2 regions of the Bacteroides faecis genome follow, and region 1 is predicted to be linked to the other one. Evidence: riboswitches for the same ligand, from Rfam matches in the RefSeq annotation. Region 1 holds a riboswitch; the other holds the start of a gene.
The links. A riboswitch is a leader RNA that binds a small molecule or an ion and turns the genes downstream of it on or off. The one in region 1 is predicted to bind thiamine pyrophosphate.

Region 2: it holds a riboswitch for thiamine pyrophosphate, as region 1 does, so the genes downstream of both, thiS (sulfur carrier protein ThiS) here and pnuC (nicotinamide riboside transporter PnuC) in region 1, are expected to answer to the same signal.

Annotation. Positions count from the first base shown of each region.
Region 1 is NZ_CP081916.1:266,188-274,003, reverse strand. It holds gene thrA (bifunctional aspartate kinase/homoserine dehydrogenase I) at 1-5, shown strand, start outside; gene K6V30_RS01610 (cofactor-independent phosphoglycerate mutase) at 100-1,308, shown strand; gene thrC (threonine synthase) at 1,397-2,698, shown strand; gene K6V30_RS01600 (hypothetical protein) at 3,301-4,011, shown strand; gene K6V30_RS01595 (WG repeat-containing protein) at 4,018-4,527, shown strand; gene K6V30_RS01590 (thiamine diphosphokinase) at 4,562-5,197, opposite strand; gene pnuC (nicotinamide riboside transporter PnuC) at 5,194-5,802, opposite strand; TPP riboswitch at 5,804-5,900, opposite strand; gene K6V30_RS01580 (BT_3044 domain-containing protein) at 6,041-6,937, opposite strand; gene K6V30_RS01575 (RagB/SusD family nutrient uptake outer membrane protein) at 6,992-7,816, opposite strand, start outside.
Region 2 is NZ_CP081916.1:3,914,718-3,922,533, reverse strand. It holds gene K6V30_RS15245 (hypothetical protein) at 1-941, shown strand, start outside; gene K6V30_RS15240 (superoxide dismutase) at 1,018-1,635, shown strand; gene K6V30_RS15235 (sensor histidine kinase) at 1,789-3,771, shown strand; TPP riboswitch at 3,827-3,920, shown strand; gene thiS (sulfur carrier protein ThiS) at 3,981-4,181, shown strand; gene K6V30_RS15225 (thiamine phosphate synthase) at 4,186-4,803, shown strand; gene K6V30_RS15220 (thiazole synthase) at 4,841-5,617, shown strand; gene thiC (phosphomethylpyrimidine synthase ThiC) at 5,679-7,379, shown strand; gene thiH (2-iminoacetate synthase ThiH) at 7,430-7,816, shown strand, end outside.

The DNA.
Region 1 (7,816 bases):
TTTAATTTAAATGAAGAACTAAAAATGAAGAATTACTATGCAGCATAATGGCACAGACAATTCTTCATTCATCATTCTTCATTCTTAATTTCTAAAGAAGTGAAGCATATTATTATATTGGGAGACGGAATGGCCGACTGGCCAGTGAAGTCATTAGGGGACAAGACGCTCCTGCAATATGCGAAGACGCCTTATATGGATAAATTAGCCCGCATGGGGCGCAATGGTCGTTTGATTACCGTTGCCGAAGGTTTCCATCCGGGTAGTGAGGTTGCCAATATGTCTGTGTTGGGGTATAATCTTCCGAAAGTATACGAGGGACGCGGACCGCTCGAAGCTGCCAGTATCGGCGTAGACCTGAAGCCGGGAGAGATGGCAATGCGTTGTAATCTGATTTGTGTGGAAGGAGAGATTCTGAAGAATCACTCTTCCGGACATATATCTACAGAGGAGGCAGATGTGCTGATTCAGTATCTGCAAGAGAAATTGGGAAATGATCGCGTACGTTTTCATACGGGAGTTCAGTATCGACATCTGCTGGTGATCAAAGGCGGTAATAAAGAGTTGGATTGTACTCCTCCGCACGATGTTCCTTTGAAACCTTTCCGTCCGTTGATGGTGAAGCCTTCAGTGCCGGAGGCTCAGGAAACGGCAGACCTTATCAATGACCTTATTCTTCAATCACAGGAATTGCTGAAGAATCATCCGTTAAATCTGAAGCGGATTGCCGAAGGCAAAGATCCGGCCAATAGTATCTGGCCTTGGAGCCCCGGCTATCGTCCGCAGATGCCCACTTTCTCCGAAACTTTCCCGCAAGTAAAGAAAGGAGCTGTTATCTCGGCTGTTGACTTGATTAACGGAATCGGATATTATGCCGGCTTGCGTCGCATCGCAGTGGAGGGGGCAACCGGACTGTATAATACAAATTACGAGAATAAAGTAGCTGCCGCTCTGGAAGCTCTGAAGACGGATGACTTCGTCTATCTCCATATCGAAGCCAGTGATGAGGCTGGACATGAAGGGGATATAGACTTGAAACTTCTGACAATAGAGAATCTCGACAAACGTGCGGTCGGACCTATCTATGAGGCTGTGAAAGACTGGGACGAGCCGGTGGCGATTGCTGTATTGCCCGATCATCCTACTCCTTGTGAACTTCGTACCCATACTTCCGAGCCTATACCATTCCTTATCTGGTATCCGGGTATCGAACCGGATGAGGTACAGACATACGATGAGGTATCGGCATGCAATGGCAGTTACGGTGTGTTGAAAGAAGACGAATTTATAAAAGAGTTCATGAAATAACGCTTCGTCACAGATTATGCAGATTGCCCGCCGGACATTGAAATCTGTATGGAACTGCGTAGTCTGTGATGAATAAAAATATGATCTAATGAAATACTATAGTACGAATAAACAGGCGCCGATGGCTTCTCTGCAAGAAGCCGTAGTAAAAGGGCTTGCCGCTGACAGAGGGCTTTTCATGCCTATGACTATCAAGCCGCTTCCTCAGGATTTTTACGATACGATTGACAGCCTTTCTTTTCAGGAAATCGCTTACCGTGTAGCCGATGCCTTCTTTGGTGAAGACGTTCCCGCTGATACACTGAAACAGATTGTGTATGATACATTGAGCTTTGATGTTCCGTTGGTGAAGGTGGCGGACAACATTTATTCTCTGGAACTTTTCCACGGACCTACACTGGCTTTCAAAGATGTAGGCGGTCGTTTCATGGCACGTTTGCTGGGATACTTCATCAAGAAAGAAGGACAGAAGGATGTAAACGTACTGGTAGCGACCTCCGGTGATACAGGGAGTGCCGTTGCCAACGGTTTTCTGGGTGTGGAAGGTATTCATGTGTATGTGCTTTATCCGAAGGGGAAAGTCAGCGAGATACAGGAAAAGCAATTCACTACTTTAGGACAGAATATCACTGCTCTCGAAGTGGACGGAACGTTTGACGATTGCCAGGCGTTGGTAAAAGCTGCTTTCATGGATAAGGAATTGAACGAACATCTGTCGCTGACCTCCGCCAATTCTATCAATGTGGCTCGTTTTCTGCCGCAGGCATTCTATTATTTCTATGCCTATGCCCAGCTGAAGCGTGCCGGAAAAGCCGATAATGCAGTGATTTGTGTACCTAGCGGAAACTTTGGTAACATCACAGCCGGCTTGTTTGGAAAGAAGATGGGCTTGCCTGTCAAACGTTTTATTGCTGCCAACAATCGCAACGATATATTTTATCAATACCTGCAAACAGGTAAATATAATCCCCGGCCATCCATCGCAACTATCGCTAATGCTATGGACGTAGGTGACCCGAGTAACTTTGCCCGTGTGCTTGATCTGTATGGCGGTTCTCATGCTGAGATTTCTGCTGAGATTTCGGGAACTACCTATACTGACGAACAGATTCGCGAAACAGTGAAGGAAACTTGGAAAGAACATCATTACTTGCTCGATCCTCATGGGGCATGCGGCTATCGCGCTTTGCAAGAAGGATTGAAACCGGGTGAAACGGGAGTATTTCTCGAAACAGCTCACCCTGCTAAATTTCTGGAAACAGTAGAAGGTATTATCGGTGAAGCGGTAGAGATACCGGCCAAGCTGCAGGAGTTTATGAAAGGGGAGAAGAAGAGCTTGCCAATGACGAAGGAATTTGCAGACTTCAAGAAGTATCTGCTTACTATTTGATCCTGTTGCTCAAGCAAATATCCTTAGAAATAATAGATTTTCCGCTGTTACCTATAAGTGTATATCTTCTTAGGTAACAGCGGATTTATTATACTCTGAATCGAACAAAAATTAAATTCTATATCCCTCCTAATGATTTGAAAGCTGTTTTTGCTCTCATTGTAGTGTATCTTCAAAGAGTTTCATGCCTTGAAACAAATGGTTTCAAGTAATGAAACTTTTAGTTTCAAGGCATGAAACACTTTGTTCCAACGGTTGAAACTGATATTGGAATCAGGGCTGATCAATTACTCCATATTTACTAACTTGTCTGTCTGTGTATACGTTGTCGATCTGTTATTATGCTTCATTACGAATCGGAAAAGAATATATTTAGGCACGGATTACACGGATTAACACGGTTGTTTTACGTAATCATAGCACTAAAACCGTGAAATCCGTGTAATCCGTGCCTAATCCTCAATTTATAATTCAGTTCATTTCTGTGCGGAAATGAATCAAATACTTCTATTTTTTGTGACTTGATTTATTGCAAAACCGGTATGGATTTAGTAGCTTTGTAAGTGAACACAAATGGGATATTTTATTCTAAAATAGTTAATATGGATCAAATTGTTGAAGTAAAATACGACTCTCAATTTAATCAGATTGAGAATCTGACATGGTATCCTTGGGTAGGTAAGGACTATGAGGATGGTAAACGTAGGATTTTAATTGTAGGAGAATCTCATTACATCGACGAAGATATTGAAGATGAGGGAAAACTGAGGGAACAGGAGGTAAAAGTAGATAAATATCATACGAGAAATTGTTTGTATGAAGTATTGGTAGATAAATCATGGTGTAATAGAACCTACCCTAATTTAATGGAGGCATTATGTGACCGAGGGATAATTTCTGAAGATAAATTGGTGTTGTCGAAAATTGCATATTATAATTTTATCCAAAGACAATTGGATTATACCACTGCACCTAAGGAACGTCCCAATCTTGATGATTATGAAATAGCTTGGGAACTCTTTTTGAAAATTGTCGATATATTACATCCTACTGATTGTATCTTTGTTGGGATAGAGTCTTCGCAGCTGTTTGAAAGCACGATGGCCAAATATAAGATTCAATATTCAGAGATTGATATATTAGAAAAAATTAATAGAGTTTACCCAAGGAAAATGTCCATTAATATGAACCCTAACTATAGTGTTAATATTGTATTTATGAAGCATTCGTCTTGTTATTTTAGTCCAGGGAAATGGTATGAGTTTCTAACAAAACAAATACCGGAAGCAATGGAATGGATCAATTCAAAATAATTAGAAATGATGATTATCGATACCTATCCTTTTATCAATGGGAAAGCTGTTGTGTGGGTAAAAGATTCTGTATTTACGGAAGATAATTCTCCTGTTGTAGCAAAATGTGGATTAATTAACAATATAGATGAGTTTATTATTCCTCCGATATATGATAATATCCAATATATCGGAACTGATACGGTTGCTGTAAATATTGGTTTCAAGGAAGGGAAAAAATATCAGTATTCTGGAAGATGGGGAATTGTTGATTTGAACAATCAGATTCTTGTGCCCTTAAAATATACGGATATGATATGTTGGGAAGATGGCATAATGTTCTCTGCAGAATATAGGAGGAAGTGGGGTGTCATTAATATAAAGGGTGAAGTAATTATTCCTTTTAAGTTCGACTGGATATCATGGCCTGATAAAAATGGGAATATTCCTGCCTGTAAAGCAGGAAAGTATGGATGCCTTAATATGAAAGGTAATGTCATCCTTCCATTTGTTTACGATTCTGTCACTTTTAAATAGTAAAAGTGCGGCATCGTACAGGAATGAATAAATATTATAGATAATCAGAAATTACGAGGAATACTAAATATTCTCCCGTGCAATAAATGCTAAACTCTTCTGCTATAGCTTCATTCAATGTGCCTTGCCACCAATTAGTAAAGTCACTAAGAGGATAAACCAATCCTTTTCCTTTCAATCCTTTAGCACCGAAATTGATAATAGAGACTTGCTGTCCGGGATGTGAAGCGAAAGTTTGTGTATCTTGTGCAGGAATAAATATACCGTAGTCAGTTATCATCCGTACTTCCATACCACTTCTCATATACTCCATGAGTAGGCTGATGTTTCCTAATGTATGGTCTTCCCGTTTGCCGGTAGCACCTACGATGGCGATTTTCCGTATGCCTTTACTTTGCAGATAATGAACAGCTTTGGTCTGATCATTCGTCTCCTGATCCGGAATTTGATGGATAATAGAAGAAAAACGCTTTTTATATTCTGGTAGAAGCGAGTCTCCGTCTCCTATAATTATATCAGGAGTATGTCCACGCGAAATATATTCGTTGGCGGCTCCATCACAACAAACTACATATTTGGCATCTGCCAAAACTTGTAAAGGGAGTGGATGGACAGGATATTCGCCGTTGGCAAGTATCACGGCTTCGTGTGTATAGTGTTCGTTTATCATTGTATGCTCATTAATTTTTTCCATTTGAAGTAGCCAAAGATAGCTATAATGGAGTAAAGTCCGTACAATACGGAGGTGAAATAGAGATCTTTATAAATATATAGTCCGCAACAGACGATGTCGACAAGAATCCAGGCAAACCATTGCTCAATGTATTTGCGTGCCAGCATCCACATTCCGACAATGCTCAACGCTGTTGTGAAGCTGTCCAGCCACGGAACGTTACTGTCTGTGTATTCGATAAGTATCCAGGCAATGCCGACGAAAGACACGATAAACACTAGAAGCAGTGGCAGGTAACATTTCCATGGGGTATGTACAATCGGAAGGTCTTTCGGTTTCTCTGTCGTTTGCCCGTCAGTTGTCAGTTGGCTTTTCTTTTTCCGGTGTCCCCACATCCAGAAGAACCATCCGTAGATGGCAGCTATCAGATAGTAAATGTTGATGCCGAAGTCGGCATACAGTCCTGCGTCGTAATAAACAAAGATATAAATGGCCGGCATGATGATGCCCGCCAGCCACAGATAGATACTGGCGCGATACTCCAGCCACAGGTAGATAATGCCAATAAACGTACCGAATATCTCCAGATAATTCATTTCCATATTTGCTTATTTATTCGTTCTCTACGCCGGCATTACCCGGATCAGATTCTATGGGTATGTTCTCAGCCTGTCATGTTAGGGCACCCCTATTGCGTGAATCGGCGGTAAAATTACGAATTTAGCAGAAGGAAAACAAGGAATCATGTAAAAACAAGTCTTCCGTTAAAAAACGAAGAGGAGATTTCAACGGCATTTTTGTGATGCCGTGAAATCTCCTCTTCTACTCATTTGTCGTGTATTATAAAACTTCTTTTTCTTTAGTCAGTTGCTCTTCATATATCGTGTTACCGATTGTATATTTGAGGCTGAACTTTTTGGCGGTTGTGTTGTAGGTACTTTCTCCTGAGTCGACAATTGCCGGTCCGTTTTCAGCATCCCATGCTTTGACCGAAACTTTCTTCACATCATTAGTGCCTTCCACTATCTGATCCGTGATGGTCAGTTCTATTGTACCCGTTTGGATATCAGCCTTCTCGTCGCTCTCGTTGTTCATGGCATAGAATAGTCTGACGGTGTTGACTCCGGTAGGCTTAATCGTTTTAGGCTTCTGAATCGTCTTCGGAGTTTCTCCTTCTAAAGTGGTATGTCCACTCATCTGGTAATTGCCCGAATAGTCATTCTTTAATTTTAATAGAACCAACATTTTACACCCGGATGTACTTATCGGATATCCTGTTGTACTTTCTATTTCGACGGGGATGACGTATGACTGGTCAATCTTCAGACTTGCTGTCTTTATCAACACAGGAACTTCGGCGGAAATACCTTCAGCGTGCTTGATTACCGTATTCTCCAAAGAAGGAATGGAATATAAATCAGTATCCAGTGATTTATAATATTTGTCCTCATTCAGAACGGTCCAGTATTTTTTATTGTAAATATCTACCAACTCTTCGTTGATCTTCATTTTTACGTTCACATCTCGGTCTAATGCTAATGTACCGGAACTGCTGACCGTGAAATAAGTTTTCACTTCTTCGTTACTGTAACTTACTTCTGTGGTCCATACTCGGTTGTAAGCACCGATCAGGTAGATTTCTTTCTGATATTGTTCTTTGTCAAGCAGGTCTTTTTCACAAGAAGTGATGGAGAGCGTTAATAAAGAACAGACCACTAGTTTGTATATTGATCTCATTATATGTTCAATTTTATATGATTAATAATCAGTTATATGATGGAAAGGGGAAAGTTACCAATCTCCGAATCCGTCCCATCCTGGATTTTGTTTCAGTTTGGCATTTTTATCCAATACGGCTCTCGGAATAGGATAGAAGTACATCTTCCTGTCAAAGCTGCGTAATGCATACTTATGAACTACATTGACAACAGTATAGAATTGGTCTCTTTCGGTCGTCTTCTTGGTAACGTCCATACCTTGTACCGGTTTGTTTTCTTCTGTTTCTGCTAGTCCCCAACGACGCAGGTCATGATATCTTCTTCCTTCGCACGCAAATTCGATCATACGTTCGCGGATGATTAACTGACGCATCTTCACTTGATCGGCGGCATCGGCAAGGGTGATGCCCGGCAATCCGGCACGGTAACGAATCATGTTGAAGTAGTACATGATTTCCTCCGGATTATACAAAACATGATAAGTGGTGTTATCTGCCGCTTCCGTATATTCCGGTTTTCCTTTCAGTTCATTCAATGCTTCTACATAGTTCAACAGTATTTCCGCATATCTGAATACAGGGAATGTTTTCGGTTTTATTTTAGCACCTGTATGACTGGTACAGTTATCCTCCGGATGGATATATTTCTTTAGAGTATATCCCGTTAAGTTATAGTCTTCTGGATTGGCAGCCTGTTTTGCACAGTTGCCATTCACGTAATATCCTGCTGTAAAGTTAGTCACGTTGGGAGCTTCGGTTCCTGTTACCGAAGTTGCGGGCCAGAAACATTCACAGAATCCGATAGATGCGTAGAAACGCGGTTCGCGGTCCAGATACATTTTGGCAACGGTTGGTCTCAGCTCATATCCTGTGGCGATGGTAGGTACAGTACCCGCTTC
Region 2 (7,816 bases), 2.6 Mb from region 1:
ATGACTATAAAAATACACCTTATCTGGCCACCGGCACCCGGACTCACCTGAACGATCTTGAATATCTCAGTGAAAAGGCGGACTTTGAGCTCTTGAAGCCGGCAATAGTCAACTCTGAATCGCTCGGTTTACTGCAAGAGTTTCTCAAAACGCACAAATACAAGGAGTTTCGTGACCAAGCCAACGCACTGCGAGCACCATTCGTTCTGCAAGCAATTGTATCGACCCCTACTGCCGTGAAATATTACACGCAGGGAAGATTGACGAAATGCTGCGAAACCGACAGCACCGGCAACATTACAACGAGCTACATCTATAACGATAAGGGGCAGCTTACCACCGTATTATCCGTGACCGAAAAGAACGGGCAGCCTGCCAACGAAGTACAAACCAGCAGGCTATACGACCCGCAAGGCCACTGCATCTTCGAAGTGAAGACAAACCCCAAAACCAAAACGGATTTCTACCGCCGGACACGCCGCATCGGTATCGACGGAAGCATCGAAAGTGACTCCCTCAAATACATGGACGGCAGATATACCGTCAGTAGCTATAACAAACAGGGATTGCTGACGGAATGCAAAGAGTACAACAAGAACGGGGAACTGGAAGGATACACAGTCAACAAATATGATGATAACGGCAAAATGACCGAATCACAGCACCAGAATATACTCTTTGTCAATTCGCCCAACCAGCTCCTTTCGCAAAAAGAACTGTATGAATATGACAAATACGGTTATCTCACCCGAATCGTCTACCAACGTATCTTCGGCAACAGCCAGAAAACGTCCGGATGCCTGACTTGCCTCTATGATGAGTACGGCAACCGGATCGACGGGGACTCTTATTATGAATATGACAATACCGGGCAGTGGGTATGCCGGACGAACCATGACAACCCGCAACAAGTGGAGCGCATACAGTACATTTATAAATAAAAATAAAATACCGTGAACCTTTTACGGCTCACGGCTGTTACTATAGTATAACAAAACCAATTAAAGTTTTGACAATATGAATACTATATTAATGTCTTTAATAATTATGACCATGACTTACGAAATGCCAAAACTTCCTTACGCAAACAATGCGCTGGAACCTGTAATCAGTCAGCAAACTATAGATTTCCATTACGGAAAACATCTGCAAACATATGTAAATAATCTGAATAGCCTTGTTCCCGGAACAGAATATGAAGGTAAAACGGTAGAAGAAATCGTTGCCATTGCCCCGGACGGAGCTATCTTCAACAACGCCGGACAAGTGTTGAATCACAATTTATATTTCCTCCAATTCGCTCCGAAACCTTCGAAAAAGGAACCGGCAGGCAAACTGGGAGAAGCTATCAAACGTGATTTCGGCAGCTTTGAAAACTTCAAGAAAGAATTCAATGCAGCAGCAGTCGGATTATTCGGGTCAGGATGGGCTTGGCTCTCAGTAGACAAGAACGGTAAACTGCATATTACCAAAGAAGGAAACGGCAGTAATCCCGTACGCGCCGGACTGAAACCACTTCTGGGATTTGATGTGTGGGAACACTCCTACTATCTGGATTACCAGAACCGCCGTGCCGACCACGTGAACGCCCTGTGGAATATCATCGACTGGGACGTGGTAGAAAAAAGAATGTAACCGGACTCATTAAAATTAAACTAAGCTATACTATCGGAAAGGTCGTTGTGAATTTCACAGCGACCTTTTTTCCGGCACAAAACCTAAACATTCTATTGTATTTCAAAGGTATAAGTTGTATTTTTGCAACAGCCGAACCCAAAACAGACAATTATGACACTTCAGCAGAAAAATAAAAAATGGCGCATTGTCGATGTTATTTTCTTACTTTTGCTCCCCTTCTTCAGCAATGCGGCTACTCCGGAAGAATCGAAGGAGGAGATACTTTTTGTCACGTCCTACAATTCTGATACCAAATATACTTACGATAATATCAACACATTTGTAGAAACGTACCGTCTGCTGGGCGGAAAGTATTCCACCATCGTAGAAAACATGAATGCTACCGACCTCAATCAAGCCAGGGAGTGGAAAAAAACGCTCACCAATATTCTGGATAAACACCCGAATGCGAAACTGGTCATCCTGCTGGGAGGCGAAGCGTGGAGCAGCTTCCTGCATCTCGAAGATGAGAAGTACAAACAGCTTCCCGTATTTTGTGCTATGGCAACCCGCAACGGTATCCGCATACCGGAAGATTCCATCCATATACAGACTTATGATCCTCCAAGCATCGACTTAACGGAAAGGATGAAAGAGTACAATGTAATATATTGTAATACATATGAATATGACATTGACAGAGATATCGAAATGATGCGAAGTTTCTATCCGGACATGGAGCATCTGGTGTTCATCTCGGACAATACTTACAACGGACTTGCCGAGCAAGCTTGGGTGAAAAAGAACATGGTACGTTACCCTGAATTGTCGACTACCTACATTGATGGCCGTACGCACACCCTCGATGCAGCCGTCAACCAATTGCGCAAAGTACCGAAGAATTCTGTGATGCTGCTAGGTATCTGGAGAATTGACAGCCGGGGTATCACGTATATGAATAACTCCGTATATGCTTTCTCCAAAGCCAATCCTTCACTTCCCGTATTCAGTATGACTGCCACCGCAATCGGTTACTGGGCTATCGGCGGATATGTGCCTCAATATGCCGGAATAGGGCAAAACATGGCTGAACAGGCTTATCTATTTCTGGACAAGGGAGAAGAAAACATCAGTAATATCTATTTATTGCCCAACAAATATAAGTTTGATGCCAACAAACTGAAAGAATGGGGATTCCATGACAAGAAACTACCGTTCAATTCACTTGTCATCAACCAGCCGATACCTTTCTTCCAGGCGTATCGCACGGAAGTTCAGTTTATTCTGCTTACATTTCTTGTGCTGATAGGCGGACTGTTCATCTCATTGTATTATTATTACCGGACAAAGATTCTGAAGAACCACCTCGAAAAGACAACAGCACAATTGAGGGAAGATAAAAAGAAACTGGAATTATCAGAAAACGCGCTTCGTCACGCCAAAGAGCGTGCCGAAGAAGCCAATCAGCTGAAAAGTGCCTTCGTTTCGAACATGAGTCACGAAATACGGACACCTCTGAACGCTATTGTCGGCTTTTCCAGCCTGCTGATTGATACCGTAGAGACAACAGAGGAGCAAAAAGAGTATGCGGACATCATTCAGACCAATTCGGAGTTATTATTGCAACTGATCAGTGATGTACTGGACGTATCGCGTCTGGAATCCGGCAAACTGCTGTTCAAGTATGAATGGTGCGAACTGGTCAATCATTGTCAGAACATGATTACGCTGACCAGAAAGAACAGGACAAAGGATATAGATATCAGACTCCGGATGCCGAAAGAACCTTATATGCTCTACACCGATCCGTTACGCTTGCAGCAGGTCATTACCAACTTGCTGAACAACGCACTGAAGTTTACTCCTGACGGCGGAAGCATTACGCTGGATTATGAAATAGATGAGGAAGACCAGTGTATGCTGTTTTCCGTGACCGATACAGGCTCGGGAATTCCCGAGGACAAACAGGAACTGGTATTCCAGCGTTTTGAGAAGCTCAACGAATTTGTGCAGGGAACAGGCCTGGGACTGGCGATCTGCAAACTGACCATACAACGTATGGGAGGCGATATCTGGATCGATAAGAATTATAAGAACGGGGCACGGTTTGTCTTTTCCCATCCTATCAAAAAGCAGGAATCGGAAGAAAAATGAAAAAAAATCGGATGATTTGGTGTTTATCTGTTTCTTTTTCGCTTACTTTGCTCCCGTAAAGACAAAGGGGTGCCCCAAGAGGGGCTGAGATTATACCCTAGGAACCTGAGGCAGTTAGCACTGACGTAGGGATTGTGTTTCTTCTTATCGCCTTTCCATATAAGCACGCTCTTTGTATTTACTTTCAACTTATTAACTCTGATAGGACAATGAAAGTACAAGTAAACAACAAAGAGGTGGAAATGACTCCCGCTTCTACCCTTACACAATTGGCAGCCCAACTGGGACTTCCGGTACAAGGCATCGCGATTGCCGTAAACAACAAAATGATTCCGCGCACCGAATGGGAAAAGTTTTCGTTGCAGGAGAATGACAACCTGGTGATCATCAAAGCGGCTTGTGGAGGGTAAAAGCATGGTCAGTCTACAATTTATCACTCACCAGACCGATCGGTATACCTGTTTCGAATCGGCACTCATGGCACTCGAAGGGGGATGCAAGTGGATACAGCTACGCATGAAGGAAGCTCCGTGCGAAGAAGTGGAAGCGGTTGCCCTCCAGCTAAAACCGCTCTGCAAAGAGAAGGAAGCGATCTTAATTCTGGATGACCACGTCGAACTTGCCAGAAAGCTGGAAGTGGACGGTGTGCATCTGGGCAAAAAAGACATGCCTATCGATGAGGCACGGCAACTGCTTGGAGAATCATTTATCATCGGTGGTACGGCAAATACATTCGAAGACGTCGTACAACATTATCGTGCCGGAGCAGATTATCTCGGCATCGGTCCTTTCCGGTTCACTACTACAAAGAAAAACCTGAGCCCTGTTCTGGGGCTGGAAGGCTATACCGCTATTTTATCTCAGATGAAGGAGGCGAATATCGAACTCCCGGTAGTAGCTATCGGAGGAATCACCTATGAGGATATACCCGCCATACTCGAAACCGGAGTAAACGGAATCGCACTTTCCGGAACGATTCTCCGGGCGGAAGATCCGGCAGAGGAGACACGCAGAATTTTGGAGAGTTATTAATTACGTCAAATGTATAATCAAATAAAAGAAGAGAAAAGTGGAAAAGTTAGTAATTGCAGGCCGTGAGTTTGACTCCCGCCTTTTCCTGGGTACAGGAAAGTTCAATTCCAATGAAGTAATGGAACAAGCTATTCTGGCATCGGGCACAGAAATGGTAACTGTAGCTATGAAACGCATCGACATGGATGACAAAGAAGACGATATGCTGAAACATATTATTCATCCGAATATTCAGCTACTGCCCAATACATCGGGGGTACGCGATGCAGAAGAAGCTGTTTTTGCCGCACAGATGGCACGCGAAGCATTCGGAACCAACTGGCTGAAACTGGAAATTCATCCTGATCCCCGCTATCTGCTCCCCGACTCTATCGAGACATTAAAAGCTACCGAACAGCTTGTCAAACTGGGATTTATAGTACTGCCCTACTGTCAGGCCGACCCCGTACTCTGCAAACGGTTGGAAGAAGCCGGCGCAGCTACTGTAATGCCGCTTGGTGCCCCCATCGGTACCAACAAAGGATTGCAGACTAAAGAATTCCTGCAAATTATTATCGAACAGGCAGGCATCCCTGTTGTGGTAGATGCCGGCATCGGTGCGCCCAGTCATGCCGCCGAAGCAATGGAACTGGGAGCATCCGCCGTACTGGTGAACACAGCTATCGCCGTAGCAGGCAATCCGGTAGAAATGGCGCTGGCTTTCAAAGCGGCTACCGAGGCCGGAAGGCGGGCATACGAAGCAGGTCTGGGCATGCAGGCCGACAACTTTGTTGCAGAAGCGAGTTCGCCTTTAACCGCATTTCTGAATGAATAAGTAATAAGCAATGAGTAATGTCTAATTGACTACTTTTTTATCATACTAGAATAAAAAATTCATGGAACAAAAAATAAAATTCCCCCGCTCTCAGAAAGTATATCTGCCGGGCAAGCTCTATCCGAATATCCGTGTAGCCATGCGGAAAGTAGAACAAGTGCCCAGCACCAGCTTCGAAGGAGACGAAAAAATAGTGACTCCAAATCCGGAAGTATATGTATATGATACCAGCGGACCGTTCAGCGATTCATCAATGAGCATCGACCTTAAAAAAGGACTTCCACGCTTACGTGAAGAGTGGATTGTGTCACGTGGCGATGTGGAACAACTCCCCGAAATCACTTCGGAATACGGGCAAATGCGACGGGACGACAAGAGTCTGGACCATCTTCGTTTTGAGCACATCGCCCTTCCCTACCGTGCCCGAAAAGGAGAAGCCATCACCCAAATGGCATATGCCAAACGAGGCATTATCACTCCGGAAATGGAATATGTGGCTATCCGGGAAAATATGAACTGTGAAGAGCTCGGAATCGAGACTCATATCACTCCCGAATTTGTCCGTAAGGAAATAGCAGAAGGCCGTGCGGTACTCCCGGCCAATATCAATCATCCGGAAGCTGAACCAATGATTATCGGTCGTAACTTCCTGGTGAAAATCAATACGAACATCGGAAATTCGGCTACGACTTCCAGCATTGATGAGGAAGTGGAAAAGGCTTTGTGGAGCTGTAAATGGGGAGGTGACACGCTGATGGACCTTTCCACCGGAGAGAATATCCATGAGACGCGTGAGTGGATTATCCGTAACTGTCCGGTGCCGGTGGGTACTGTACCTATTTATCAGGCACTTGAAAAAGTGAACGGCGTAGTCGAGGATCTTAGTTGGGAAATCTATCGGGATACGTTGATAGAACAGTGCGAACAGGGAGTGGATTACTTCACGATTCATGCAGGTATTCGTCGCCACAATGTGCATCTTGCCGACGAGCGTCTGTGCGGTATCGTCAGCCGTGGAGGAAGTATCATGAGCAAATGGTGTCTGGTACACAATCAGGAAAGTTTCCTGTATGAGCACTTTGATGATATTTGTGATATTCTGGCTCAATATGACGTTGCCGTATCATTGGGAGACGGATTGCGTCCGGGGTCCATCCACGATGCCAACGACAAAGCACAATTTGCGGAACTGGATACCATGGGCGAGCTGGTGCTTCGTGCCTGGAAAAAGAATGTACAGGCGTTCATCGAAGGTCCTGGGCATGTACCGATGCATAAAATCAAAGAAAACATGGAGCGCCAGATCGAGAAATGTCATGATGCGCCGTTTTATACGCTCGGTCCTTTGGTCACCGACATTGCTCCGGGATACGATCATATTACCTCCGCTATCGGAGCGGCTCAGATTGGTTGGCTGGGCACGGCCATGCTTTGCTATGTCACTCCGAAAGAGCATCTTGCCTTGCCGGATAAAGAAGATGTGCGTGTAGGCGTCATCACATACAAGATTGCCGCCCATGCCGCCGATCTCGCCAAAGGCCATCCGGGAGCACAGGTTCGCGACAATGCATTGAGCAAAGCCCGCTACGAGTTCCGCTGGAAAGACCAGTTCGACTTGTCTCTCGATCCGGAACGGGCACAAGGATATTTCCGTGCGGGACATCACATCGACGGAGAATACTGTACGATGTGCGGACCTAATTTCTGTGCCATGAGATTGTCTCGTGACTTGAAGAAAAACGCCCATAATGACAAACAGTAAGTGGTGAAAAACTTAAAACCAATTTACAACTAACTTATAACTTAAAAAAAATGTTCTCAGACGAATTAGAAAAAATATCCTGGGAAGAGACGACAAAAGCCATCTATTCCAAGACAGATGCCGATGTGCGCCGTGCATTGGGTAAAAAAGAGCATCTGGACGTCAACGACTTTATGGCATTGATCTCACCTGCCGCCACTCCATATCTGGAAGTGATGGCTCGCCTCAGCCAGAAATATACGATGGAACGGTTCGGCAAAACAATCTCTATGTTCGTACCGCTCTACATCACCAATTCATGTACCAACTCCTGTGTTTACTGTGGTTTCCACATCAGCAATCCGATGAAAAGAACGATTCTGACCGAAGAGGAAATCATCAACGAATATAAAGCCATCAAACGGCTGGCTCCTTTCGAGAATCTGTTACTCGTGACC